DNA from 2 places in the Nicoliella sp. ESL1120 genome. Region 2 is predicted to be linked to the other one. Evidence: predicted binding sites of a transcription regulator. Region 2 holds the regulator's gene; the other holds the start of a gene.
The links. Region 2 encodes CtsR, which represses protease genes until heat stress. Its sites were predicted from a motif close to TTGGTCAAAAAAGGTCAAANA; they were not measured.

Region 1: ACSYTE_RS06430 (ATP-dependent Clp protease proteolytic subunit) is a predicted target of CtsR. The motif match lies at 13,170-13,190, and genes of this name have one in related genera.

What each region holds. Positions count from the first base shown of each region.
Region 1 covers NZ_CP196383.1:1,470,135-1,485,190, forward strand. Annotated here, with positions in the region: gene tsaE (tRNA (adenosine(37)-N6)-threonylcarbamoyltransferase complex ATPase subunit type 1 TsaE) at 1-440, opposite strand, end outside; gene pta (phosphate acetyltransferase) at 459-1,436, opposite strand; gene ACSYTE_RS06375 (uracil-DNA glycosylase) at 1,451-2,167, opposite strand; gene smpB (SsrA-binding protein SmpB) at 2,253-2,726, opposite strand; gene rnr (ribonuclease R) at 2,756-5,122, opposite strand; gene secG (preprotein translocase subunit SecG) at 5,279-5,515, opposite strand; gene ACSYTE_RS06395 (ClC family H(+)/Cl(-) exchange transporter) at 5,601-6,878, opposite strand; gene eno (phosphopyruvate hydratase) at 6,978-8,297, opposite strand; gene tpiA (triose-phosphate isomerase) at 8,530-9,291, opposite strand; gene ACSYTE_RS06410 (phosphoglycerate kinase) at 9,457-10,671, opposite strand; gene gap (type I glyceraldehyde-3-phosphate dehydrogenase) at 10,848-11,858, opposite strand; tRNA gene ACSYTE_RS06420 (tRNA-Arg) at 12,154-12,225, shown strand; gene ACSYTE_RS06425 (SDR family NAD(P)-dependent oxidoreductase) at 12,267-13,112, opposite strand; gene ACSYTE_RS06430 (ATP-dependent Clp protease proteolytic subunit) at 13,252-13,860, shown strand; gene ACSYTE_RS06435 (hypothetical protein) at 14,126-14,692, shown strand; gene ACSYTE_RS06440 (helix-turn-helix transcriptional regulator) at 14,770-15,056, opposite strand, start outside.
Region 2 covers NZ_CP196383.1:727,771-742,826, forward strand. Annotated here, with positions in the region: gene serS (serine--tRNA ligase) at 1-162, shown strand, start outside; tRNA gene ACSYTE_RS02905 (tRNA-Val) at 399-471, shown strand; tRNA gene ACSYTE_RS02910 (tRNA-Lys) at 487-559, shown strand; tRNA gene ACSYTE_RS02915 (tRNA-Leu) at 575-657, shown strand; tRNA gene ACSYTE_RS02920 (tRNA-Thr) at 669-742, shown strand; tRNA gene ACSYTE_RS02925 (tRNA-Gly) at 750-821, shown strand; tRNA gene ACSYTE_RS02930 (tRNA-Leu) at 848-933, shown strand; tRNA gene ACSYTE_RS02935 (tRNA-Arg) at 955-1,028, shown strand; tRNA gene ACSYTE_RS02940 (tRNA-Pro) at 1,072-1,145, shown strand; tRNA gene ACSYTE_RS02945 (tRNA-Pro) at 1,183-1,256, shown strand; gene ACSYTE_RS02950 (CtsR family transcriptional regulator) at 1,353-1,823, shown strand; gene ACSYTE_RS02955 (ATP-dependent Clp protease ATP-binding subunit) at 1,845-4,322, shown strand; gene rpoB (DNA-directed RNA polymerase subunit beta) at 4,600-8,223, shown strand; gene rpoC (DNA-directed RNA polymerase subunit beta') at 8,241-11,897, shown strand; gene ACSYTE_RS02970 (prepilin peptidase) at 11,946-12,620, opposite strand; gene rpsL (30S ribosomal protein S12) at 12,861-13,274, shown strand; gene rpsG (30S ribosomal protein S7) at 13,308-13,778, shown strand; gene fusA (elongation factor G) at 13,888-15,056, shown strand, end outside.

The DNA of each region.
Region 1 (15,056 bases), 740 kb from region 2:
GTTTGAAAATGACTTCCGTGGGGATCAAAAGAAAGGGTCCTAGATTCAGGGCCTAATTCATCATTACGTCTGAAAATAATTTTTAAATAATTATCAGGTAGCTCATCAGCAACGAAATTAGCCCACTCCACAACGTTTATTCCATCACCATTAAAATATTCTTCTAATCCTAATTCATCCCCACTACCATCATCCAAACGATAGGCATCCATATGATAAAGTGGTAAGCGACCATCTTGATACTCACGAATGATGGTAAAAGTCGGGCTTTTAACATTTCTTTTAATTCCTAATCCTGCAGCAAGCCCCTTGGTAAAAGTTGTTTTCCCTGCACCGAGATCGCCATCTAATAGCAGTAAATCCTCTGCTTGCAAGAAAGGAGCAATTTTTTTACCGATTTGCATGGTTGCTTCAGGGGTATTAACGGTTATTTTTTTCAAGCTATTAACCCCTTATAATTAATCGATTGATTGAAGTGCATTAATGATGGCAACCTTGTAAACATCCTCAGCATTACAGCCCCTAGATAAATCAGAGACCGGCTTGTTGAGTCCTTGTAAGATTGGTCCGAGGGCCTCAAAGCCACCCAAACGTTGTGCAATCTTATATCCAATGTTCCCAGATTGTAATTCAGGAAATACAAAGACGTTTGCGCGACCCGCTACTTTAGATCCTGGAGCCTTCTTAGCACCGACTTCAGGAACAAACGCAGCATCAAATTGTAATTCACCATCAACTGCTAAATCAGGTTGCTTTTCATGAACTAATTCAGTCGCTTCTTGGACCTTCTTAACCATTGGACCACGTGCGGACCCCTTAGTTGAAAAGCTCAACATCGCAACAGCAGGATCAATTCCAAATTGTTTTGCAGTCGCAGCACTAGCAATCGCTACGTCAGCCATTCCATTCGCATCTAACTCTAAGTTGATCGCACAATCAGCAAATACATAACGTTGATCACCCTTGAGCATGATAAAACTACCACTTACCAACTTAATTCCTGGCTTGGTCTTAATAATTTGTAAGGCGGGACGAACGGTATCACCAGTTGGATGTGCAGCTCCAGAAACCATTCCATCGGCTTTATCTAAATAAACCATCATGGTCCCAAAGTAGTTGGGATCAGTTAGCCATTGCTTAGCAGTTGCTTCATCGGTCTTCCCATTACGACGTTCAACCAGTGCAGTCACGTATTCCGCTAATTCATCTTCTGGTAAATTTAAATAATCAAAAATCGTCAATTGACTTAAATCAACTTCGTATTCATCAGCAACCCGCTTAATCGTTGCTGGTTTCCCCAGTAGAATTGGCTTAACAACCCCATCTGTGGCTAATCGACTAGTCGCCTCAATAATTCGAATATCTTCACCTTCAGGGAAAACAATCGTTTTTTGAGCTTGGCTTACCTTGTTCTTTAAACTTTCAAATAGATCCATCTTGTAATCCTCCATTACTGTGCATTTAAATCCGCTAGTGCTTGTTGAAAATCAACATGTTCAGGAAGTTGCCAATCAATCGGCCGTTCACCCATTGCCACTAAGGCCTCATTGGTCTTAGAAAATGGACGCGAGCCAAAGAACCCCCGATTAGCAGAGAGCGGACTAGGGTGGGCAGACTCCAAAACAATATTACTTTGTGTATTGATAAATTTAACCTTATCGCGCGCTGCTCGACCCCATAGTATAAAAATAACTGGTTGCGGCCGTTCAGACAGTTTCTGAATCGCAGCATCCGTGAGTTCTTCCCAGCCCTTCCCCTTGTGGGAAAAGGCAACCCCATTTCTGACGGTTAGAACCGAGTTCAAAAGTAAAACCCCTTGTTTGGCCCACTTTTCAAGAAAACCGTGGTTAACAGGTTTAATGCCCAAATCGCTATATAGTTCCTTATAAATGTTTCTAAGCGATGGTGGCACAGGTACCCCAGGCATTACAGAAAAACTCAACCCGACTGCTTGATTTGGTTCATGGTATGGGTCTTGGCCTAAGATGACGACTTTAACCTTACTAAAGGGGGTCCACTGAAACGCTTCAAAAATTTGGTTCATCGCTGGATGAATCTGATAGTGACTATATTCATCCACTAAAAAATGTCTTAAATTTTGATAATAGGTTTTTTCAAACTCTGGTTTTAAAACATCCCACCAATCATTATGAATAAACTGCTTCATTTACAAACACCCCTAATTAATTTTATCATCATTAAACATTCCAGTAACCACAAAAAGCGGTTCTCAAACAAATTAAGAATCGCTTTTAATAATGCTTCAAGACGCGATCAATTTGACGGTTTTGATCCCGTTTCTTTAATGTTTCACGCTTATCATATTCATGTTTCCCCTTAGCAACACCAATTAAAACCTTAGCAAAACCATTTTTAATATAAATTTTAAGTGGAACGATTGTAATTCCCTTTGCTTTAGTGTCATTTAATAAGCGGGTAATTTCTTTTTTATGGAGCAATAATTTCCGATTGCGCAACGGGTCATGATTAAATTGATTCCCCTCAGCGTACTCACTAATGTGTACGTTTTCCAAGTAGGCTTCATGATTCCTAATTCTTACGAAACCGTCCTTTAGATTCACCCGCCGATCGCGAATTGATTTAATCTCGGTTCCTCTTAAGACCATGCCTGCTTCCATCGTACTTTCAATCGTATAGTCATGACGCGCCTTTCGGTTTTGCGCCATCAAATTATCATCATTTGGTTGTCGCTTTTTTTTAGCCATAGAATTTCACCTCACCTTAAGTTAATTGATTAATGGGAGCGGTGATTATTATTGTTGTGACCATTACCATGATGGTTATTATTAGAGTGACTCCGTTTTTGACCGCCGCCATGATTACTATTACGATTGCCACCACCGTTGCGATGATTGCGATTACCGTTCCGATTGTTGTTAGAACGACGATTGCCGCCACCGTGACCGTGACTTTGTTTTGGCAACAAATCGCTAGTTGGCGTTTTTTCTGGATTAACAATGTCAAAATCAACCGTACTTTGTGCAGGATCTGCACCTACTACCTTGACGCGTACGGTTTGGCCAATCTTATAGGTCCGCTTCGTCCGCCGTCCCACTAACGCTAGGAACTTTTCAACGTATTCGTAATAATCATCCTTCATCCGACTAATGTGAACAAGCCCTTCAACGGTGTTAGGTAGTTCAATGAACATCCCAAATTTAAGCACGGAACTAACCGTAGCATCAAATTCTTCGCCGATGTGATCAGCCATGTATTCAGCCTTCTTCATCGAATCGGTATCACGTTCAGCATCAACCGAACGCCGTTCACACTTAGATGAATGATCAGCAACTTCTTCTAATAAGCCGCCACCAAACTTGGCCTTACTTTCCTTATTAATTCCGTTATCTTCATAGTAATGAATCAAACGGTGAACAGTAGTATCAGGGTAACGCCGAATTGGCGAAGTAAAGTGGGTGTAGAATTCAGCCCCTAACCCAAAGTGACCAAGTGATTGATCAGCATAACGAGCTTGTTTTAAACTTCTTAACATCATTACTGAAACAACGGCTTCTTCAGGCTTACCAGCAACCTTTTTGAGCACGTTTTGTAACATCTTTGGCTTTAATTTAGCGGGATCACCCTTCACATCGATTCCAAACGCAGTTAAAAATTCAAAGAACTTTTTAACCCGTTCTGCATCAGGCGTTTCATGGACCCGATAAATAAATGGCGCATGCTTTTCACTGTAGTGTTGGGCAACGGTTTCATTAGCTGCTAACATGAATGATTCAATCATCTTTTCAGCAGTGCCCCGCACCCGTAACTTAATGTCGATGGGGTGCCCTTTTTCATCCACGATGATTTCAGCTTCGCGATCATCAAAGTCAATTGCACCACGTTGTTTCCGATGCTTGTATAGGATTTTGTGTAATTTACCCATTGTTTCAAACATTGGCACTAGTTCAGAATACTCTTCCATCGTTTGGGGATCTTTAGATTCTAAGATCTTATTAACGGCAGTATACGTCATCCGTGCCTTAGAACGCATAAAACTAGGGTGGATTCGATGCTTAACAACGTTTCCAGCTGGGGTGATTTCCATCTCACAACTCATACATAACCGAATTACCCCTTCGTTCAATGAACAAATTCCATTGGATAATCGTCGTGGCAACATTGGAATTACCCGATCGGTCAAATAAACAGAAGTCCCCCGCTTATAGGCTTCTTCATCCAATAAACTTCCTGGCTTAACGTAGTGACTAACGTCGGCAATATGAACTCCAAGGTGATAATTACCATTTGGTAGTTTCCAAGCGGTAACGGCATCATCTAAATCCTTTGAAGCTTCCCCATCGATCGTCACCAAGTTTTGGTCAGTAATGTCTTCACGACCAGCTAACTCAGAATCTAATACGTGATCTGGGATTGCGTCAGCTTCTTGTAAAACATCTTCAGGAAATTGAGATGGGATATCATGAGCGTAAACAATTTGAAGAATATCGATTCCTGGATCGTCAACACTCCCAATTACTTGCTTGGCAATTCCCACCATCGCTTCTGGATGTTCATCATTTGGGTATTCAGTGATTTCAGCAGTCACCACTTCCCCTGCTGTTGGTTTCAAGCCCACTTCTGTAACAAAGAACTTAAATTTAAGTAGCTTCTTATCTTTTAATTCAATTTGGCCGTAATAACCATCATCATCACCAGTTTGAACAAAATTACCCACTACCTGGGTATAATTATGTTCTAAAATCTTAGTAACCTTAGCCTTTGGACCCCTGTCTGAGTCTGGTTCACCAGGTGCTACGATTTCAATTTCAACAGTATCACCATTCATTGCATGCATCGTAAATTCAGGAGCGATAAATGCATCGGATTCATTTTCATCAAAGTCCACAAACCCAAATCCCTTTTGATTTGAATGGAAAATCCCCTGTGGCTTCATTGCTTTAGGGTTTACTGTAAACTTGCCATCTTGGGTAACTAGGGCTTTTTCTTCGCGCTCTAAGCGTGCTAATTCTTGAACAATTAACTTAAAGGCTTCTGAACCATGGTAACCTAATTCATCAGATAGCTCGCTTACTTCAAAGCTAGTCTTTGCATTTTGCTTAAGAACAGCCTCAATTTCGTCTTTTAATTTATTATCTTCCAAAATAGTTTCCTCATTATTTCTAGATTTCGATTTTAATCGATTTTATTTTCGTAATTTAACTACTTATATTTTAACATTATTTAATTTTAAAGTAATTCAATAGCGCCAATAATATATAATAAAAAACCTTCCGCCGTAAAACAGAAGGTTTCTTAATTAATGTGATGAGATCCAAACTAGCGCAAGTGCATCCACAAAGAATAAAATCCCAAGAACCGTTGTTACTCTTTGCATAAATGCTTCAAATCCCCGTGGCTTAGACTTAGAGAATAAGTCGTCAGCACCACCGGTCAAAGATGACATTGCATCGTTAGTTTTAGCTGGTTGCATTAGTACTGCAATAATAATTAAAATACTAATGATCCAAAATATCGTCATTAAAAAGTTATACAAAATAATGCCTCCTATTTTCTTCAAGGCTCAATCTACTATTCAACATTTTACCATATCTAACTGGTGGTTTCCAATGTAGTAAAAATCAATCACGGCGCTTCAATAAATTGGTCAACATTTGGCTGTAAATCGGTTGCCCATGCAATAAGTCTACTACGGCGTATGCAATCAACGAAACGACCGCAAGCGACATCAAATGGGTCACGGTCCCGACCATTTCTGTAATCAACAGGACTGCCGTAAATGGAGATTTAGTAATGCAGGCAAAATACGCTGCCATCGAAATTATGATTAAGTTAATTACTAATCCAGCAGCAATCACGTGCCAACTAACTAGTACCTGGCCATATAGTGCGCCTAAAATTGCCCCTAGCGTCAAGATCGGTAGAAAAATCCCCCCAGGAACCCCCGATCCATAGGAAAGGGTTGCAAAAACAAAACGAACTACTAAGTACACTAATAGCATTAAAATTCCGGGCACCGCATTCGCAATTGCTAAAATCAGTCCATTCCCGCCCCCAAGCGTAATCGGGAGGAAGTAACCAATCGGAATCACCAGCACTAACGGAATCATTACGAAGTAGTTACTAGCCATAAATTGAAACGGACGGTAGAACCACTGGGCATTTAAAGTTACCTGTTGGTAAACAATGCCGCCCAGCCCCAATAAGATTCCTAAAATAATTAGCAACCAGTATTGATCAAGCGGGAATGAATGTGCATATTCAATATGAAGCACCGGCGTTTGGCCAAATACCTCCGTTGAAACAAAGTTGGCGGCAATGGAGGCACAAATGGTAGTAGGCCAGACCCTCATTGGAAATTCATGGTAAATCTCTTCCAGGACAAATAGCGCACTGGCAATTGGGGCGTTAAAAGCGGCTGATAACCCCGCTGCCGCCCCAGCGGCAATTGCCACCCGTCGGGCACTGCCGGTTAACCCTTGCCACTTAGCAATGCCCTGGGCAGTCGTCGAACCCAGCTGAATCGATGGTCCCTCGCGACCTAAGAACAATCCACTCCCGATCGCAAGCACCCCGCCAACGAATTTTTTCCATAGGATCGGCCAAAAGGGATAATCAAGACGGTTGGCAAGCTGGCCCTCGACCTGTGGGATTCCAGAACCCTTGATGTCTGGCGATTTTTTAATGCACCACCCCACGAACAAACAGATTAAAATGTTGATCAACAGCATTAAAAGCAACCAGAGATGATTCAAATGGGCCGCTTGATAAAGCTGCTTGACCCAGTCTAAGTCCATTTCAATCAACCACCGAAAGAGGCTCACCACCGCACCAACGGCAAGACCAACTAACGCTCCATCCCATAAATACGCAATTTGTTTCCAATTTAACTTCTGCATCCCTTAATTCAGCTCCCGAATCATATTAATTATTATCATAACACAACAAAAAAGCTTTGGAACCAAGTTCCAAAGCTTTTGAGCAGCAAATAAATTTAATTACTTGTTGATAATGTTTTCACGAGCTTGTTCACTCAAGTTGTAGAATGAGTGAATTCCCTTGTATTGAGAAACCTTGCCTAATTGGTCTTCGATTCTCATTAATTGGTTGTACTTAGCGATCCGTTCGCCACGACTCATTGAACCAGTCTTGATTTGACCAGCGTTAAGAGCAACAACTAAGTCTGAGATAGTAGTATCTTCAGTTTCACCAGAACGGTGTGAGATGATAGCAGTGTATCCAGCTTCCTTAGCCATTTCAACGGCACGAACAGTTTCAGTTAAGGTACCGATTTGGTTAAGCTTGATTAAGATTGAGTTAGCAACACCCATCTTAATTCCCTTAGCTAGGTAATCAGTGTTAGTAACGAATAAATCATCACCAACGATTTGAACCTTCTTACCTAAGCGACGGGTAGCCATTTGCCAGTCTTCCCATTCGTTTTCATCCAAAGGATCTTCGATTGAAACGATTGGGTACTTGTCTACTAAGCTTTCAAGTAAAGTAACGAATTCATCAGCTGAGTATGACTTACCATCACCAACTAAGTTGTACTTCTTAGTCTTTGGATCGTAGAATTCTGATGAAGCACAGTCAAAGGCAATTGAAATGTCCTTACCTGGCTTGTAACCAGCCTTAGTAATTGCTTCTACTAAGATTTCGAATGGTTCTTCGTTGTTTTGTAAGTCAGGAGCAAATCCACCTTCATCACCAACGGCAGTGGAGTAACCACGGTCGTTTAAGATGCTCTTTAAGTTATGGAAGGTTTCTGAACCCATCCGAATAGCTTCCTTAACACTCTTAGCACCAACGGGCATAATCATGAATTCTTGGAAGTCAACCTTGTTGTTAGCATGCTTACCACCATTGATAACGTTCATCATAGGTGTTGGAAGTAAGTGTGCATTGAAACCACCAAAGTAGTTGTATAATGGAACACCTAATTCGTCAGCAGCAGCACGAGCAGCAGCTAGAGAAACACCTAAAATAGCGTTAGCACCTAACTTACCCTTATTAGGAGTACCGTCAAGCTTGATCATAGCTTCGTCAATAGCTAATTGGTCAGTTACATCGTAACCAACGATTTCCTTTGCAATGATGTTGTTAACATTGTCAACGGCTTTAAGAACACCCTTACCCATGTAACGGTTCTTGTCGCCATCACGTAATTCAACAGCTTCATGTTCACCAGTTGAGGCACCAGATGGAACGATTCCACGGCCAAAAGCACCGGCTTCAGTATATAATTCTACTTCAACAGTAGGGTTACCACGTGAGTCTAGGACTTCGCGAGCAAAAATATCGGAAATAATTGACATTGTATTCTCTCCTTAAGTGAAAGTTAATTACCCATTGGGTACAAAACCAATGAGCCGTAGTATGAACAACCTTGCAAAACAAAGTTTACGACAAAATATGAAACATTTTATCAGGGACTGTCCAACACCCCTTTAAAACTGAATAAATATATCATTTATTCATCATCTACATTGTTATGATACCATTTTTTGATTTTTAAAACCAATAAATCAACTATAATTATCGGAAAAATTAATAATGAATTAAATTTAGGAATTCTTTGGGATCAAGACTTGCACTTCCGACTAAAACACCATCAATGTCAGGTTGTGCCATTAGTGCCTTTACATTTTTGGGATTAACACTTCCACCGTATAAAACTCGAATGGAATCGGCAATTTCTGATGAATAAAGCCGACTGATCGTTTGCCTGATCAATGCACACCCCTCTTCAGCTTCAGCTGAACTAGCGGTAATTCCAGTTCCAATTGCCCACCGCGGTTCATAGGCAATCATCATATGCAACGCATCTGATTCTGAAACGTTTTTAAATGCTGCGATCACCTGGCTAACCACCCAATGCACTCCGTCTGAAGTCTCGGTCCTAACTAACGTCTCATCACAACAAACAATCGGATTGATATGATTCCGCAGCAATGCATGAACCTTTTTATTAACGACTTCATCATCTTCATCAAAATAATGGCGGCGTTCAGAATGACCAGCAATCGAATAGGTAACACCAGCCTCAGCCAACGCCTTCGGGCTAACCTCACCAGTGTAAGCCCCGGTATCATGATAATCACAATTTTCAGCACCAATAATGACATCGGTCCCACTAGCATGTTCTAGTAGCGGCCATAGGTATAGTGGTGAAGCCGCAATCATCACCTGGACTTCAGCTGGCCGCGGAATTTGATTTTTAATCGTTTCGATGTATGGAATCACTTGATCTGGCATCAAGTACATCTTCCAGTTAGCTCCAATAAATGGAACCCGTTTTTGGGCACTCATTAATAAGCTCCCCCTTATCAGGATATTAGCACGATTGAGTGTCTTCGTACCCAATCATTTTACTATAAATATTTTTACTTAAGCAATTCGGATTGGAAACTTAAGGAAAATATATGTAAACAAAAAAGCCGTGCAATCAGCACGACTTTTAATAAATAATCAAAATTATTTATCGGAAATTGCAGCAATTCCTGGAAGGGTCTTACCTTCAAGGTAAGTAAGTGAAGCTCCACCACCAGTAGAAACGTGAGTTAACTTGTCAGCGATTCCTAATTGCTTAACAGCAGCAGTAGAGTCACCACCACCAACGATTGTAGTAGCATCTTGTAAGTTAGCTAAGAAATCACCAACTGCTAAGGTTCCCTTAGCGAAGTTGCTCATTTCGAACACACCCATAGGTCCGTTCCAAACAACAGTCTTAGCATCTCTTAAGACGTTTTCAAATTCTTGAATTGACTTAGGACCGATATCTAAAGCCATCATTCCATCAGGAATGTCACCTTCAACGATTTCAGTCTTAGCATCGTTAGCAAATTTATCAGCAACAACGTTGTCAACAGGTAATACTAACTTGTCGCCAGCCTTGTCTAAAATTTGCTTAGCTAAATCGATTTTGTCTTGTTCAACTAATGAATTACCAATCTTGATTCCCTTGGCAGCGTAGAAAGTATAAGTCATTCCACCACCAATGATAACCTTATCAGCTTTATCTAATAAGTTATCGATAACGGTAATCTTATCAGAAACCTTAGCACCACCTAAAATGGCAACAAATGGACGCTTAGGATCATTAACGGCATTGCCAAGATACTTGATTTCCTTTTCCATTAAGAAACCAACCGCAGCTGGCTTACCAGCAGCTTCCATTGCCTTAGCAATTCCAACGTTTGAGGCATGAGAACGGTGAGCAGTACCAAATGCATCGTTTACGAATACATCACCAAGTGAAGCCCAGTATTCACCAAGTTTTGGATCATTACCAGATTCGCGCTTTACATATTCACCGTTAACAACATCTTCGTAACGAGTGTTTTCAACTAATAAAACATCACCGTCGTTCATCTTATTGATAGCATCTTCTAATTGAGGACCTTCAGTAGTAGGAACGAAAGTTACTGGCTTATTTAATAAGTTTGAAAGCCGTTCAGCAACTGGGCGTAGTGATAATTCTTTTTTATCGTCTTCACTCTTGATTCTGCCAAGGTGAGAGAAGATAATTGCTTTACCACCATGATCAACAACATAGTTGATCGTAGGAAGTGCTGCTACGATACGGTTATCATCACCGATTACACCATTCTTAATTGGAACGTTGAAATCAAGACGCATTAATACTTTTTTATCTTTTAAATCTAAATCAGAAACAGTTAATTTAGCCAATTTAGATACCTCCTAAATAAATATTAACTTAACACTTTTAATAATACAGCATTTAGAACCTAATCTCAAAGCAAAAGGTCAGCCATATTAAAATGTTAAATATAATAAAAAGGTGGAAGAGTAACCTCCCCCACCTTTTTTAGATTTTAATTATTTAATTTAATTAAAACTGCTTTTTATAGTTGAGCAAACTTCAATAAAGTACGAACCATGTTACAAGTGAAGCCCCATTCGTTATCGTACCAAGTCCAAACCTTAACTAATTGGTCATCACCAACAGTAGTTACGTCAGTTTGGGTAGGATCAAATACTGATCCGTGGGTATCACCAATGATATCACTTGATACAATTGGATCTTCAGCGTAACCGAAAGCATCGTTACCTTCAGTATGCTTCTTGATTGCTGCATTAACTTCGTCAGCAGTAACCTTCTTGTCCAAAATAGCAGTTAATTCAGTTAATGAACCGTCAACTAATGGAACACGTTGAGCAACACCGTTTAACTTACCTTGTAATTCTGGAACAACTAAACCAAGCGCCTTAGCAGCACCAGTTGAATGAGGAATCGTATTTGCGCTAGCAGTACGGTTATTTCTCATCTTCTTACCTCTAGGACCATCCAAGATAGCTTGAGTGGAAGTGAAGGCATGGATAGTAGTCATAGTACCAACCTTGATACCGAATTCCTTGTTCAAGAAGTAAGCTGATGGTGCAATACTACTAGTAGTACATGAACCAGCAGAAACGATCTTGTCGTCAGCGTTAAGAGTGTCCAAGTTAACACCAGGAACAACAGTCTTGATTTGACCAGCAGGTGCTGAGATCAAGACACGCTTTGCGCCAGCGTCCAAGTGAGCTTGTGACTTTTCAGCTGAAGTGTAGAAACCTGTACATTCAAGAACATAGTCAACACCATTGTTCTTTACCCAAGGAATTTGTGAAGCATCCTTTTCTGCGTATACAGGGTATTCCTTACCGTCAACCACGATACCAGTGTCAGTTGAAGAAACCTTACCTGGGAACTTACCGTGAGTTGAGTCATACTTCAATAAGTAAGCTAACATTGATGGAGTAGTTAAATCGTTGATAGCTACCACTTCGATGTCGCTTGAGTTAAGTTCGTGGATCCGCTTGAAAGCTAAACGTCCAATGCGTCCAAAACCATTAATACCAATTTTTACAGTCATACTGAATTTTCCTCCTTTAGGAAATAATAAGATAAATATTATTTTAAAGCAGTACAACAGTATACTACCACTTTTTACTGCTAGTGTCAGCCCCATTGCTCAATAAAATTTTTGAACAAAAACAACTGTCAAAGCAACTTACTAGGTAATAATTATCTTTATATTGCAGTATATCAACCGCTTTCATAATTTGCAAAACATAGGCCTTACTGTTTAAATTTCTAATAACGCCCCTTGCAATTTCATCATTTTTACGATATAGTTTTATATTGTTCGATTGAAAATATAATCATATGCGCCTGTAGTGTAATGGATAGCACGTAAGATTCCGGTTCTTGAGATGAGGGTTCGATTCCCCCCAGGCGCACTCAGATAAAAAACGTTAGCAGCTTTACTGCTAACGTTTTTTTATTGATTCGTTTGTTGGCGCTTGATAACTGCCATTACTAAATTCTTGGGCAAAATCGGGAGAAATCGCACTAATGGTCGTTGCCACCATTGCAATCCAGCAAAAACATTTAGCTTCCCCTTCATCATTCCACGATAGCCCCGTTTAGCAACCTTACTAGCATTGGCACCGTGGGCAAATAGCTTGGTGCTAGTTAAGTTTCCAGCCGTAGCAAATCCTGTTTCAGTTACGCTAGGCAACAGGGTGGTCACGGTTACTTGTGTATCTGATAATTCAGAGCTGATGGCGTTGCCAAGCGAAGCCAAGTATGCCTTAGTGGCAAAATATTCGGCCTGCATCGGACCAGGCACCAACGCTGCCACCGAAGCGACGTTCAACACCCGTCCAGCGTTGCGCTTAACAAACTGGGGGAGAAATAATTTTAATAACCGCGTGGGGGCTTCAGCATTAACATGTAGCATGTTAATATCTTGTGAACCCGTACGATCCATGAATGTCCCCTGGCCACCAAATCCCGCATTGTTGATCAAATAATCAACAGTCAGGCCAGCTGATTGAACCTGGTCAAAGATGGTTTGGGCAGCTGATAGATCTTTAAAATCAACGGTAATCGTGTTAATCGGCACGTTAAATCGTTGCGCTAATTTACTTTGCAGGTGGGTTAACTTATCAGCGTTACGGCCCACTAAAATCAGTTGATGGCCATCATTAGCAGCCAATTGAGCAAATTCAATTCCAAGTCCTCCAGTTGCTCCAGTAATCAATACGGTTCCCATGTTGTTTCCCCCACCAATCGTGATATCATTATTTAAAATAATAACATAGCCGATGTATAATGGTGTCAATCGAAGCAGATAATTCAATTATTTGCAGTGATTTTATACGTCGCTTTGTGGGCAAATGTTTTGACCTTCATTGACTATTAAGATAGAATTTAAATAGTCTAATTTTCAAATTAAATCAAAATTTAGGGGGACATTTAAAATGAACTTAATCCCAACTGTAATCGAGCAATCCGCTAACGGCGAAAGAGCTTATGACATTTACTCTCGGTTATTAAAGGATCGGATTATCATGTTATCCGGCCCAATCGAAGACGATATGGCAAACTCAATTATTGCTCAATTATTATTCTTGGATGCACAAGATTCTGATAAGGATATTTACCTATACATTAACTCACCAGGTGGGGTCATCACTTCTGGAATGGCGATTTACGATACAATGAACTTCGTTAAGTCAGATATCCAAGTGATCGTAATGGGGATGGCTGCTTCAATGGCCAGTGTACTTGCTTCATCAGGTACTAAGGGCAAACGTTTCGCATTACCACACGCCCAAGTTATGATTCACCAACCATCTGGTGGTGCTCAAGGGAAGCAAAGCGATATTGAAATCGCAGCAGAATCCATCTTGAGCGCTAGAAAGATGTTAAACAAGATCTTATCCGAAAACTCTGGCCAAACGGTTGCTAAGGTTAACCGTGATACCGATCGTGATAACTACTTAACTGCTGAAGAAGCCGTTAAGTATGGATTACTCGATGGAATTATGACCAGCAAGAATGAACAAGATAAAGATACTAAAAAATAATTAATCCCTTATAATTGGGATAATTAATTTAAAAGCAGTAGTCAATTAGTTGGCTACTGCTTTTTTTGGCTATAAAATGGGGGCTTAGAACATAAGACACGTTAAAACATTGATTTAGCAAGCTTTTAATCGACTTTGTAACCATAAATCCACCCATCAATTCACCCTTAAAAATAAGGATAAGCTACCATTTTTCTCAATGCTTTGATACTATACTCATAATAAATTGTACAATAACTAATTCAATATTTAACAAGGAGGAACAATGGAAACCATAATCAATAAAATCACCCTAAATCTAAGGGTGGCTCGTTCTACAATTAAATGGTGGTCAATTGTAGCGGTTCTACTATTTATAGCTAACCTAACCACCAGCGCTTTAAGTGATAATGATTTAAGCACCCTAATAGCAGTGCCAACCGTTTATACTTTAATAGCGGCTTTAACATATTTAATCAGGATTCTGATTATTTACGTAGTCCTTTCATTAATCCCAATTGCTTGGATAACTAAAGCACTATGCTTCATTAGTACGGCGGTAGTTTTTAGTGGGATTGGTTCGATTATTATCAACTTTTCATTAAACAATATTGGTGGATCATTAATCAAAATCATTTTCAACCTCAGCTATATTGTTTTAATCTATATGGTTGCTACCGTTTCAATTCAAACCATTCATGGCATTAAATTCCAATCCGATCGTAGTTACCTTGCAAAGTGGTCCAATGCTTTTAAAATTACGTTGCACTCCCATTGGCATCAATTAATAATTGCAATGATCATTTATTTTGTATTGCTGACTATCATCCAAGTTCCATTAACTAATTTTTAAATTAACATCTGATAAAAACACACCTTAAAACCGTCAATAAGACCGTTCTAAGGTGTGTTTTAAATTAATATTAAAAATTAATTTTTTCCCCTGACTTCCTTAAACGTAAATATAATTAAAACACCATAGTCAAGGACGATCGCCCTAAAAAGAGCACCGACATACGTAAAAGTAGCAATTTCAAATCCTAATCGAGCAAGCTTTTCGATTTGTAAGGTAAAAAATAGCGCTGTCATCACTAGTAAGAATAACCATGAAAATGGCATTTTATTTCTAATTGTAACTTTATTATTAAAATAATAAACGTGGATTGAAAAGAATAAAATTATAGCAATTATTTCAACGAAAAAAGAAAAATCTATAA
Region 2 (15,056 bases):
CAATTTGTTCATACTTTAAATGGTTCTGGATTAGCAGTTGGTCGTACGGTTGCTGCAATTTTGGAAAACTTCCAAAATGAAGATGGAACTGTAAATATTCCAGAAGTTCTTCAACCATATATGCACGGAATGAAAAAAATTGAAAAGCAAGACTTATTCTAAATTGCGATAATATCAATGATTATTAAATAGGAATCGGATTTTTAATCCCGATTCTTATTTTTTTTGAAAAAGGGGGTAGCTTTTTGGGTGGATTTATTATATACTAGTTTTTGTTGATTTTTAGTAATTGCTTTTCAGCTGAAAGGCGAAAATAAAAAATTAAAAAAACTGTTGACATTAAGTTAACTAAGTAGTATGATTAAATAGTTGCTTAAGTTAATAAGCATTGAGACCTCGGAGGATTAGCTCAGTTGGGAGAGCATCTGCCTTACAAGCAGGAGGTCACAGGTTCGAGCCCTGTATCCTCCATTTTTTTATTTTCACGAGCCGTTAGCTCAGCCGGTAGAGCATCTGACTTTTAATCAGAGGGTCGGGAGTTCGAACCTCCCACGGCTCATTTTCATATTAATATGCGGGCGTGGCGGAACTGGCAGACGCGCTAGATTTAGGTTCTAGTGTCCTTTGGACATGGGGGTTCGAGTCCCTTCGCCCGCACTTACCAATTTGCCGACTTAGCTCAGTTGGTTAGAGCGCATCACTAGTAATGATGAGGTCGGGCGTTCGAATCGTCTAGTCGGCATTTTTGTGCGGAAGTAGTTCAGTGGTAGAACATCACCTTGCCATGGTGGGGGTCGCGGGTTCGAATCCCGTCTTCCGCTTTTTATTTTATAAAAATAAATAGCCTGCCGGGGTGGCGGAATTGGCAGACGCACAGGACTTAAAATCCTGCGGTTAGTGATAACCGTACCGGTTCGATCCCGGTCCTCGGCATTTTAATTTTAATAATATTTTGCACCCATAGCGCAACTGGATAGAGTGTCTGACTACGAATCAGAAGGTTGTAGGTTCGACTCCTACTGGGTGCATTTTTTATTTCTTCTATTATATATAGTAGTAAGAGATAAGTTTCGGGAAGTAGCTCAGCTTGGTAGAGCACTTGGTTTGGGACCAAGGGGTCGCAGGTTCGAATCCTGTCTTCCCGATCAAGTTCTAATTACAGTTAAATAAAACGGGAAACATCGGGAAATAGCTCAGCTTGGTAGAGCGCTGCGTTCGGGACGCAGAGGTCGCAAGTTCGAATCTTGTTTTCCCGATTTTTTTGTCCTAAAATTTAATAAACAAAATACTTTTATTTCGCTAATGAATTTCTTATAATATTAGTCAAGATTAGTCAGAGATGAGATGAAGATATGCAATCAAAAAATGTTTCAGATATTATTGAAAGATATTTAAAGCAGATTTTAGCTGATTCTAGTCATGTTGAAATTCGACGTTCAGAGGTTGCTAATCTTTTTCATGTTGTCCCTTCACAGATTAACTATGTTATTAAGACTCGATTCACAATTCAAAACGGTTACGTTGTTGAAAGTAAACGTGGTGGTGGAGGATATATTAGAATCGAAAAAGTAAAGTTGCTAGATAATATAGAAGTATTAGATTCGTTACTTGATATTATCGGCTCTAGTATTTCCGAAAGGGACGGTGGTTCAATTGTTAAAACATTGTATCATAGTCAATTGCTTACCAGTAAAGAGGCTAGGATTATTTTAGCTGCAATTGATAAGGATAGTTTGGTGATTCATAATGATATAGAAACAGCAAATCGTTTAAGATCACAAATCCTATCTTCTGTATTGAATCATTTAAGATTCGAAGATTAGAAACGGAAAGCGAGGCATTTTATGGATAATTTATTTACTCCCAGCGCACGCAATGTATTAGTACTTGCACAAGGACAAGCGAAAAATTTTAGACACCAAGCGGTTGGAACAGAACATTTACTATTAGCATTGGCCTTAGAATCTAACGGAATTGCTTATAGTGTTTTGAGACAATTTCAAATTAATGATGAAGACATTAGAAGTGAAATCGAACGAGTAACAGGGTTTGGAAATGTAGAGGGCTTGGATAGTTCTTCTTACCTTCCATATTCACCAAAGGCAAAGGATATTCTTGCTTTAGCCGGAACGATTGCTCGTAAATATGGCTCTAATAAAGTTGGAACTGAACATTTGTTATTAGCCCTAATAAGTGATGATGCCATTTTATCATCCAGAATTTTTATTACTCTAGGTGCTGCTCCAAAGGCAATTAGAATGGCTACCCTCAGAAAGATGGGCGTTAGCTCGGTTTCTGGTAAAAAAGGTTCCTTTGCTGGCCAAAAGAGTCGAAACGAACCCAAGGGAAGTACCCCTACCTTAGATTCTTTAGCTACCGATTTAACCGAAGTAGCTAGAGAAGATCGTCTTGATCCGACTGTTGGTCGTGATAAAGAAGTTAAACGGGTAATCCAAATCCTCAGTCGGCGCACTAAGAATAACCCCGTATTGATTGGTGAACCAGGGGTTGGTAAAACTGCAATTGCTGAAGGCTTAGCACAAAAAATCATTCAGGGCAAAGTGCCTGATGATATGGCCGAAAAACGTTTAATGATGCTTGATATGGGTTCGCTAGTTGCCGGAACTAAATATCGTGGTGAATTTGAAAGTCGGCTTAAAAAGGTCATCAAAGAAATTAAAGATAGTGGCAATATCATCTTATTCGTTGATGAATTGCATACGTTAGTTGGTGCTGGTGGAGCTGAGGGAGCAATTGATGCTTCTAACATCTTGAAGCCATCATTAGCACGTGGTGAACTGCAAATGATCGGGGCAACCACGCTTAATGAATATCAAAAATACATTGAATCTGATACGGCCTTAGAAAGACGGTTCGCAACGGTTCAAGTTGAAGAACCTTCTCCTGAAGAAGCGGTTAAAATCCTAATGGGGATTCGTCCTAAATATGAAGCTCACCACCATGTGAAAATTACTGATGAAGCAATCGAAAAGGCAGTAGAGCTTTCTAGCCGTTACATTCAAAGTCGTTTCTTACCAGATAAGGCGATCGATTTGATGGATGAAGCTGCTGCTAAGGTAAGAATCAATGATCAACCAACGAATGCTTCAGCAAATCGGGTTAAGTTAAATCAACTAGATGAAGAAAAAGAACAAGCAATTGAAAATCAAGATTTTGATCGGGCTGTTTTAATTAGACAACAAGCTAAAGCCATTGCAGTGAAGGTGGAAGCTGAAGAAGCTGAGAAGCGGGCATCAAATAAAGACAATGGTTATGAGCTAGAAGAAACTGGTCAAGATGTTGCTGAAGTTGTAGCACAATGGACTGGCATTCCAGTTACTCAATTGAAGAAAACAGATGCTGATCGTTTAATTAACTTAGAAGATGTTCTTCATAAGCGCGTTGTCGGTCAAGATGAAGCTGTCTCTGCAGTTGCGAGAGCAATTAGACGGGCTCGTAGCGGACTAAAGGACCCTAACAAACCAATCGGTTCATTTATGTTCTTGGGACCAACTGGGGTTGGGAAAACTGAATTAGCTAAGGACTTGGCTGAGGCAATGTTTGGTTCGGAAAATGATATGATCAGAGTAGACATGTCTGAATACATGGAAAAGTATTCAACAAGTCGTTTGATTGGTTCAGCTCCTGGTTACGTTGGCTATGATGAAGGTGGTCAATTAACTGAAAAGGTTAGACAACACCCTTACTCAGTAGTTTTACTTGATGAAGTTGAAAAAGCCCATCCAGATGTCTTTAACTTGTTACTTCAAGTGCTTGATGATGGATACCTGACTGACTCAAAGGGGCGGAAAGTCGACTTTAGAAATACGGTCATCATTATGACTTCCAACTTAGGTGCAACGACACTTAAGTACAAGAAGACCGTTGGGTTCGGTGCTGAAAAAGCTGATGCTGATGACTATAAAGCAATGTCTGCAACCATCAAGGATCAACTAAAGAAACATTTCAGACCAGAATTCTTGAACCGAATTGATGAAGTAGTGATCTTCCACTCACTTAATAAACCACAGTTGCACTCAATCGTTAAATTGATGGCACAGAATTTACTTGATCGGATTAAGGAACAGGGGATTAATGTTAAATTAACTCCTGCTGCAATTGACGTAGTGGCGGAAGCTGGTTTTGACCCTCAATACGGGGCTCGGCCAATTAGACGGGCACTACAGACTAAGGTTGAAGATCAACTGAGTGAAACGATGCTTTCTGGGCAAGTTGCCACAGGAGATTCAATCACAATTGGTGCGAGTCATGGTAAGATTAAGATTAATGTAAAAAGTGTTAATCAAAAATCGACTAATTAGTTGAATTAATTTAACAAAAAAAGAGGAATTATTTCCTCTTTTTTTTGAGCTTTATATGTTGACATTGATCAATAAAATGAGTATTATATCATTATATAACTACGAATTGAAATGAGTTCTTGCGATCTATTGTCCGTAAGAGCTCCTATATCCCCCAAAGTTGAGATTATTGAATCTGTTTTGGGGATTTTTTTTGCCCAAATTAGGTAAAAAAATAGGAAAAATACAATTTGTAATCAAATTGTAACATTTCTTTTCGTAGAAATAATTAGGAGAGGTGAATAACTTGGCAGGACATTTAGTTAAATATGGAAAGCACCGTATTCGTAGAAGTTACGCTCGAATCAAGGAAGTTCTTGATTTACCTAACTTGATTGAAATCCAAACGAATTCATACCAATGGTTCTTGGATGATGGATTACGGGAAATGTTTAATGACATTATGCCAATTGATGACTTTAAGGGGAATTTATCTTTAGAGTTCGTTGATTATCAATTATTAGAACCAAAGTATACAGTAGAAGAAGCACGTGCGCATGAGGCAAATTATTCAGCTCCATTACACGTTACGCTTAAGTTAACGAACCATGATACTGGTGAAATCAAGACCCAAGATGTTTTCTTTGGCGATTTTCCATTGATGACTGACCAAGGGACCTTCATTATTAATGGTGCCGAACGGGTTATCGTTTCACAATTAGTTCGTTCTCCTGGGGTATTCTTCCATAAGGACATTAATAAGAATGGCCGAACTGTATTTGGTTCCACCATTATCCCTAACCGTGGGGCTTGGATGGAATTTGAAACGGATGCTAAAAACGTTTCATATGTCAGAATTGACCGGACACGGAAGTTACCAATTACCGAACTCGTTAGAGCACTTGGTTTTGGTGATGATAGCGAAATTAGTGAAATCCTCGGTTCTAATGATAGCCTATCATTAACATTAGAAAAGGATGTTCATAAAAACGCTGATGATTCTCGTGTTGAAGAAGCATTAAAGGATATTTATGAACGACTACGTCCTGGTGAACCTAAGACGGCCGATTCATCAAGAAGTCTTTTGACTGCTCGTTTCTTTGATCCAAAGCGTTATGACATGGCACCAGTTGGTCGTTTCAAGACTAACAATAAATTAACACTTAAAAATAGATTACTAGGATTGACCCTAGCAGAAACTTTGGCTGATCCTGATACTGGTGAAATCATTGCTAATAAGGATGACGTAATTAGCCGTGAACTATTAGAAAAATTAAAGCCATATCTTGATCGCCAAGATTTCAAGGCTTATACTTTCGAACCTTCTGACCAAGCCGTTGTGACTGAACCAATGACGATTCAAGTTATCAAGGTTTACTCAAAGAACGAGCCAGATCGAATCGTTCCAGTAATTGGTAACGATAATATTCCATTGGACTTCAAGCACATTACCCCAGCTGATATTATTTCATCCATTAATTACTTCTTTAACTTACAAGAAGGAATTGGTGAACCCGATGATATCGATCACTTGGGTAACCGTCGGATTCGTTCAGTTGGTGAATTATTACAAAACCAATTCAGAATTGGTTTAGCACGGATGGAAAGAGTAGTTAGAGAACGGATGTCAATCCAAGACGCTGCTACTGTTACTCCACAACAATTGATTAACATCAGACCAGTGGTGGCTTCCGTTAAGGAATTCTTTGGTTCCTCACAACTTTCACAATTCATGGATCAAACGAACCCACTTGGTGAATTGACCCATAAACGGCGGCTATCTGCCTTAGGACCTGGTGGTTTGACTCGTGATCGGGCCGGATATGAAGTGCGGGACGTTCACTATACTCACTATGGTCGAATTTGTCCGATTGAAACTCCAGAAGGTCCAAATATCGGGTTGATCAATAGTCTTTCTAGTTATGCACGGGTTAATAAGTATGGTTTTGTTGAAACTCCATACCGTCGTGTTTCCTGGAAGGATCACAAGGTTACCGATAAGATCGATTACTTGAGTGCGGACGAAGAAGATAAGTACGTGGTTGCACAAGCTAACTCTAAGTTGAACGACGATGGTTCATTTGCAGAACCAACTGTTTTGGCGCGTCACCGTTCAGATAATATCGTTGCTAACATCGAAGACGTTGATTACATGGACGTTTCACCTAAGCAAGTAGTTTCGGTTGCGACTGCATGTATTCCTTTCTTGGAAAACGATGACTCCAACCGTGCTTTGATGGGTGCAAATATGCAACGTCAAGCAGTTCCTTTGGTAAATCCACACGCTCCACTTGTTGGAACTGGGATGGAATATCGGGCTGCCCATGATTCTGGAGTTGCTCTAATTTGTAAACACGAAGGAAACGTTGAATACGTTGATTCACGTGAGGTTCGGGTTCGTCGTGATGATGGGGCCTTAGATACCTACAGATTAATGAAATTCCAACGTTCCAATGGTGGTAAGAACTACAACCAACGGCCAATCGTTAAGGTCAATGACCATGTTGACGCTAATGAAGTGCTTGCCGATGGACCTTCAATGGAAAACGGTGAACTTGCATTAGGACAAAACCCAGTTGTTGCCTTTATGACTTGGCAAGGTTATAACTTCGAAGATGCGATCGCTATTAACGAACGGTTAGTTCGTGATGATGTTTATACTTCAATTCATATTGAAGAATATGAATCAGAAGCTCGTGATACGAAGTTAGGACCCGAAGAAATGACTCGTGAAATCCCTAACGTTGGGGAAGATGCACTTAAGAACCTTGATGAAAACGGGGTTGTTAGAATTGGTGCTGAAGTTCACGATGGTGATATCTTAGTTGGTAAGGTTACTCCTAAGGGTGTGACTGAACTATCTGCTGAAGAACGTCTGCTTCATGCGATCTTTGGTGAAAAGGCACGTGAAGTTCGTGATACTTCCCTTAAGGTACCTCATGGTGCTGGAGGAATTATTCAAGACATTAAGGTCTTCAGTCGTGAAAATGGTGATGAACTTGCACCAGGTGTTAACCAAATGGTTCGAGTTTACATTGCACAAAAACGGAAGATTCAAGTTGGGGATAAGATGTCTGGTCGTCATGGTAACAAGGGGACCGTTTCCATCGTTATTCCAGAAGAAGATATGCCATACTTGCCAGATGGGACTCCAATCGACATTATGTTGAGTCCAATGGGTGTGCCTTCTCGGATGAACATTGGTCAATTGCTTGAATTGCATTTAGGAATGGCTGCTCGTAAATTAGGAATTCACGTTACTACCCCTGTTTTCGATGGTGCTAGTGATGATGATATTGATGACATCGTTAAGGAAGCTGGAATGGCTCCTGATACTAAGTCAGTAGTTTATGACGGACGGACTGGTGAACCATTTGATAAGCGAATTGCTGTTGGTGTTATGCACTACTTGAAGCTCGCTCACATGGTTGATGATAAAATTCATGCTCGTGCAATCGGACCTTACTCATTAGTTACCCAACAACCACTTGGTGGTAAAGCTCAATTTGGGGGCCAACGGTTTGGTGAAATGGAAGTTTGGGCTCTTGAAGCTTATGGGGCTGCTTATACCCTTCAAGAAATCCTAACCTACAAGTCTGATGACGTGGTTGGTCGGGTTAAGACCTACGAAGCCATCGTTAAGGGCGAACCAATTCCAAAGCCAGGGGTTCCCGAATCATTCCGAGTACTTGTTAAAGAACTACAAGCCTTAGGACTTGATATGAAGGTTCTTAACAAGGATCACAAGGAAGTTGAACTAAGAGATATGGACAATGAAGATGGCGATGTTGTTAATGTTGATGCTTTAAGCAAGTTAGCTAAGGAACAAGAAGCTAAGAAAAATGCTGAAAAAGCAGAACAAGAAGACAGCGAATCTGAAAAGTCCGATACAAATACTACTAACACAAATTCTAATGATTAAATAAGGAGGCCGCTCAATTGGTCGATGTTAATAAATTCGAAAGCATGCAAATTGGCCTAGCATCTTCTGATAAAATCCGTAGTTGGTCATATGGTGAAGTTCAAAAACCTGAAACCATTAACTACCGGACTTTAAAGCCTGAAAAAGAAGGTTTGTTCGATGAACGAATTTTCGGGCCTACTAAAGACTGGGAATGTGCTTGTGGTAAATATAAGCGTATTCGTTACCGCGGAATTGTCTGTGATCGTTGTGGAGTGGAAGTTACGCGCTCCAAGGTTAGAAGAGAACGAATGGGTCATATTGAATTGGCTGCACCCGTTACCCATATTTGGTACTTCAAGGGAATTCCAAGTAGAATGGGGCTTGTTTTAGACATGAGTCCCCGTGCATTGGAAGAAATTATTTACTTTGCTTCCTACGTTGTTACTGATGGTGGGGATACACCACTTGAAAACAAACAATTACTATCAGAACATGACTATCGTGAAAAGAAGTTAGAATACGGTAATCGATTCAAGGCTGATATTGGTGCAGAAGCCATTAAGACGTTACTTGAAAATGTTGATGTTCAAAAAGAAACAGATGAATTAAAAGAAGAATTAAAGAAGGCTACTGGTCAAAAGAGAACGCGTGCCGTTCGTCGATTAGACATTTTGGAAGCATTCTTAACTTCTGAAAATGACTTAGATTGGATGGTAATGGATGCAATTCCTGTTATCCCACCTGATCTTCGTCCAATGGTTCAATTGGAAGGTGGCCGTTTTGCCACTTCAGATTTAAACGATCTTTATCGGCGGGTGATTAACCGTAACAACCGACTTAAGAGATTATTAGATTTGCATGCTCCTGGAATCATTGTGCAAAATGAAAAGCGGATGCTTCAAGAAGCCGTTGATGCTTTGATTGATAACGGTCGTCGTGGTCGTCCAGTTGCCGGTCCAGGTAATCGTCCATTGAAGTCACTATCACACATGCTTAAGGGTAAGCAAGGTCGGTTCAGACAAAACTTACTTGGAAAGCGGGTTGACTACTCAGGCCGTTCAGTTATTGATGTTGGACCATTCCTTAAGTTCAACCAAATGGGTCTACCAGTACCAATGGCAATGGAATTATTCAAACCTTTCATTATGAAAGAATTGGTTAAGCGAGGCATTGCTTCTAACATCAAGAATGCTAAGCGCCAAATTGATCGTCAAGAAGATGAAGTGTTTGATGTCTTAGAAGATGTAATTAAGGAACACCCAGTGTTGCTTAATCGGGCTCCTACGCTTCACCGTTTGGGAATTCAAGCCTTCGAACCAGTGTTAGTAAGTGGGAAGTCAATGCGTTTACATCCATTGGCCTGTGAAGCTTACAACGCCGATTTTGATGGGGACCAAATGGCCATTCACGTTCCACTTTCAGACGAAGCCCAAGCTGAATCTAGAATCCTAATGCTTGCTGCCAGTCATATTCTTGCACCTCGTGATGGGAAGCCAATCGTTACTCCATCACAAGATATGGTTATCGGTAACTATTACCTTACTATGGAAGAAGCTGGTCGTGAAGGTGAAGGATCAATCTTCAATGATTATGACGAAGCAATTCTTTCATACCAAAATGGAACGACCCACTGGCATACTAGAGTTGGGATTCGTGTATCATCAATGCCTGATAAGCCATTTACAGATGATCAAAGGGATAAGATTTTGGTTACGACTACTGGTAAGATTATTTTCAACCATATTTTACCCAAGGCATTTACCTACCTAAATGAACCTACTGATACTAACGTTCATGGTCATATTCCTGATAAGTACTTCCTCGAACCAGGTGAAAACATTTTTGATCATTTGAAGGATGCACCAGTTGTGCCACCATTCAAAAAAGGGTTCTTAAGTGATGTGATTGCCGAAGTATACAACCAATACAAGGTTACAATTACTTCCAAGTTACTTGATAAAATTAAGGATATTGGTTACGATAAATCTACCAAGTCTGGTTTAACGGTTGGGATTACCGATGTTATTGAACTAAAGGAAAAACCTTCAGTAATTGAAGAAGCTCATGAAAAAGTTGATGGCGTTACCAAGCAATTCCGTCATGGTTTGATTACTGATCATGAACGTTATGAAAAGGTTATTCAAATCTGGACTGATGCTAGGGATAAGATTCAAGAACTATTGGCGCATAACTTTGATCCTCAAAACCCAATCTTTATGATGAGTGATTCTGGAGCTCGTGGTAACATTTCAAACTTTACTCAATTAGCCGGAATGCGTGGGTTGATGGCTTCGCCTAGTGGAGACATCATGGAATTGCCAATCACTTCTAACTTCCGTGAAGGATTAACTGTTTTGGAAATGTTTATTTCTACTCATGGTGCTCGTAAAGGGATGACCGATACGGCCTTGAAGACTGCCAACTCTGGTTATTTAACTAGACGACTTGTTGACGTTGCTCAAGATGTTATTATTCGTGAAGAAGATTGTGGGACTGATCGTGGCTTAATTGTTAGAGCATTGTACAATGATGATGATAAGCAAATTTCTGAACCACTTTCTGACAGAATTATTGGTAGAAATGCAATGAAGACCGTTGTTAATCCTGCTAATGGTGAAGTAATCGTTAAGAAGAATCAAATTATTAACGAAGCAGAAGCTCAAGCAATTGAAGATGCTGGAATCAAGGAAGTTGAAATTCGTTCAGCATTTACTTGTAACAGTGTTCACGGGGTTTGTTCAAAGTGTTATGGACGTAACCTTGCAACTGGTGATCCAGTTGAAGTTGGTGAAGCTGTCGGAACTGTTGCAGCCCAAGCCATTGGGGAACCTGGTACTCAATTAACGATGCGTAACTTCCATACTGGTGGGGTTGCCGGAAATTCAGATATTACCCGAGGACTTCCTCGGATTCAAGAAATTGTTGAAGCTAGAAATCCAAAAGGGAAAGCTGAAATTACTGAAGTTACTGGGACTGTTGAAACAATCGAAGAAAACCCAGCTGATAGAACTCAAGAAATTACAATTAAGGGTGACACGGATACAAGAACCTACAGTGTCCCAATTAACTCTAAATTGCAAGTTGCTGAAGGTGACTTTATCAGACGTGGTTCTAAGTTGAACAATGGTTCAATTGATCCTAAGGAATTAATCAAGGTTAGAGATACAATCTCAACTGAAGTTTACTTGCTTAGTGAAGTTCAAACTGTTTACCGTGGTCAAGGGGTGGAATTAAGTGATAAGCATGCCGAAATCATGATTAGACAAATGCTTCGTAAGGTTAGAATCATGGATCCTGGTGATACTGAATTACTTCCTGGGACTTTAATGGATATTAATGACTTTAAGGAAAGTAATCGTGATGCCGTTATCTCTGGTAAGATTCCTGCTACTTCACGTCCCGTATTGCTTGGAATTACGAAGGCTGCGCTTGAAACTAACAGTTTCTTATCCGCTGCTTCATTCCAAGAAACAACTCGTGTCTTAACTGACGCTGCTATTCGGGGCAAGAACGATCCATTAATCGGATTGAAAGAAAATGTTATTATTGGTAAGCTAATTCCTGCAGGGACTGGTATGCACACTTATGGTGACATTAAGCCAAAGGAAATTGGTGCATCTAGTACTGATGGTGTTTATTCAATTAGTCAATTAGAAGAAAAGATTAAAAAAGAAGAAGACGCTAAAAACTAGTTAATACCATAAAATAAGAACTCTCATTTATTGAGGGTTCTTATTTTTTTACATAGCTAATAATGTGATAATATATCCAACGCTTAAGAATGGAATGAATGCAATTTGATTGCGTTTAGCAAAAATAATTGAATACGTTAGTGCAACTATTGTAGCAATGATAATTAATGGTGGGATTCCCTTAATCCCGACCACTAACATAAAAATAAAAATAATGTCTATATCGCCACTTCCAATTTTTAAAGTAAAGTAATTGATAAATTGAACGACTAAATATGCACCAATTAAGAGGACAAAGTAGATAATATTGCCATTATTAAATATAAAATAGTAAAATACGTTATTGATTAATAACAATATGATCAATTTAGTGGGGACCATTAGTTTCTCTGCGTCAATGATCGATAATATTATTAACATTATTAATGAAATAAAAATTAAGATGTGGAATTTATAATATGATTGAAGTACGACAACAATTCCCATCACTAATTCAGTAACCAAAATGTTTTTATTGATTGGAGCTTGACAATTTCTGCAGCGTCCCTTTAATATTAGGTAGCTAATAATTGGAATTAAATCCAGACAACTAATGGTTGTTTTACAGCTATCACAATGGGAACGGGGAGTTACGATTGATTCATTGCGTTCGTTGCGTTGAATGATTAATAAAATAAAAGATCCTAATGCGGCACCGATAAAGAATAAAAAAATTATGTTCATTTTTAACACCTCTGGAATTAAATTACGCAAAAAATACCACGGACTATTTTTAAAATTCATTGACAGCATATATGGTGAGTGATAAGATAATAAGGTGCTTGCTATTGCAAAGGTTTATTTTCTTTGCACTATGTACAATTTCGTACGTAAACGGCGGTTCTTTTTTTAAAAATAAAAATGAACCACCTGGATGTGTGGACTTATATATTATATTAAAATTATGAAAGGAGGAATTTTTAGATGCCTACTATTAACCAATTAGTTCGTAACGGACGTAAATCTAAAAGTTCTAAATCAAAATCCCCTGCTTTAAACCATGGGTACAACAGTTACAAGAAAGTTCAAACCAACAACCCAGCTCCTCAAAAACGTGGAGTTGCTACCCGTGTTGGTACCATGACTCCAAAGAAGCCTAACTCTGCATTACGTAAGTATGCCCGTGTTAGATTATCAAACTTAATCGAAGTTACTGCTTACATCCCAGGAATTGGACACAACCTTCAAGAACATAGTGTTGTTTTAATTCGTGGTGGTCGTGTTAAGGATTTACCTGGGGTTCGTTACCACATTATTCGTGGTGCTTTAGATACTGCCGGTGTTGATGACCGTCGTCAAGGTCGTTCTAAGTACGGTACTAAGAAGCCTAAGGAATAATCGATTAAAATTAAAACCGAGGAGGATATTTAAATGCCAAGAAAAGGACATGTTGCGGATCGCGAAGTACTTCCTGATCCAATTTACAATTCAAAGTTGGTTACCAGCTTAATTAACCATTTAATGTTAGATGGTAAGAGAGGAACTGCATCAAAGATTTTATACGGTGCATTCGACATGATTAAAGAAGAAACTGGAAATGACCCAGTTGAAGTATTCGAAGAAGCAATGAAGAACGTTATGCCAGTACTTGAAGTTAAGGCTCGTCGTGTTGGTGGGGCTAACTACCAAGTGCCAATCGAAGTTCGTCCAGGTCGTCGGACTACTTTAGGTCTTCGTTGGATCACTAACTACTCACGTTTACGTGGGGAACACACGATGACTGAACGTTTAGGTCGCGAAATCATGGATGCCGCTAACAATACTGGTGCTTCCGTTAAGAAACGTGAAGACACTCATAAGATGGCTGAAGCTAACCGTGCATTTGCACATTACCGTTGGTAATTAGCGTTTAGTTATTCTTATAATTTGTTATAATAGAAAGTGGCTAGTTGATTTTCAATAGCCACTTTTATTTGAAACTGAACTGTTTTGAGAGGAGAAACAATTACACATGGCTAACAAACGTGAATTCCCACTAGAAAAGACTCGTAATATCGGTATTACTGCCCATATTGATGCTGGTAAGACTACCGCTACTGAACGGATCTTGTACTACACTGGAATTACCCATAAAATTGGTGAAACCCATGATGGTGCTTCACAAATGGACTGGATGGAACAAGAACAAGAACGTGGTATTACTATCACTTCTGCTGCAACTACTGCACAATGGAAGGGATACCGAGTAAATATTATTGATACCCCAGGACACGTGGACTTTACTGCCGAAGTTGAACGTTCACTACGGGTTCTTGATGGTTCAATTACTATTTTGGATGCTGCTGCTGGGGTTGAACCTCAAACTGAAACTGTTTGGCGTCAAGCATCTGAATACAATGTTCCTAGAATTGTTTTCGCTAACAAGATGGATAAGTTAGGTGCTGACTTTGATATGTCAGTTAAGTCACTTCACGAACGTTTGGATGCTAATGCTCATGCAATTCAAATGCCAATTGGTGCTGAAGATGACTTCGAAGGTATGGTTGATTTAATTGAAATGAAGGCATACCTATATGATGAAGATAAGTTAGGTTCAGAATGGGATACTGTTGAAATTCCTGATAACTTGAAGGAAGAATCACAAAAGCGTCATGATGAATTAGTTGAAGCCGTTGCTGACGTTGACGAAGACATCATGAACAAGTATCTTGAAGGTGAAGAAATCACCAAGGATGAATTAAAGGCTGCAATTCGTAAGGCAACTTTAAATCTTGAATTTTACCCAGTATTAGCTGGTTCAGCATTCAAGAACAAGGGTGTTCAAATGATGCTTGATGCAGTTATCGATTATCTTCCATCACCACTTGATGTTCGTCCATACAATGCAACTGATCCTGATACTGGTGAAGAAGTTGAATTGAAGGCTGATGACAGCAAGCCATTTGCTGCCTTAGCATTCAAGATTATGACTGATCCATTCGTTGGACGTTTAACATTTATTCGTGTTTACCGTGGTAGTTTGGAATCAGGTTCATATGTATTGAACGCTACTAAGGACAAGCGTGAACGTGTTGGTCGTTTACTACAAATGCACTCTAACCACCGTAAAGAAATTCCTGAAGTATTCTCTGGTGATATCGCTGCTGCGATTGGTTTAAAGAACACTACTACTGGTGATTC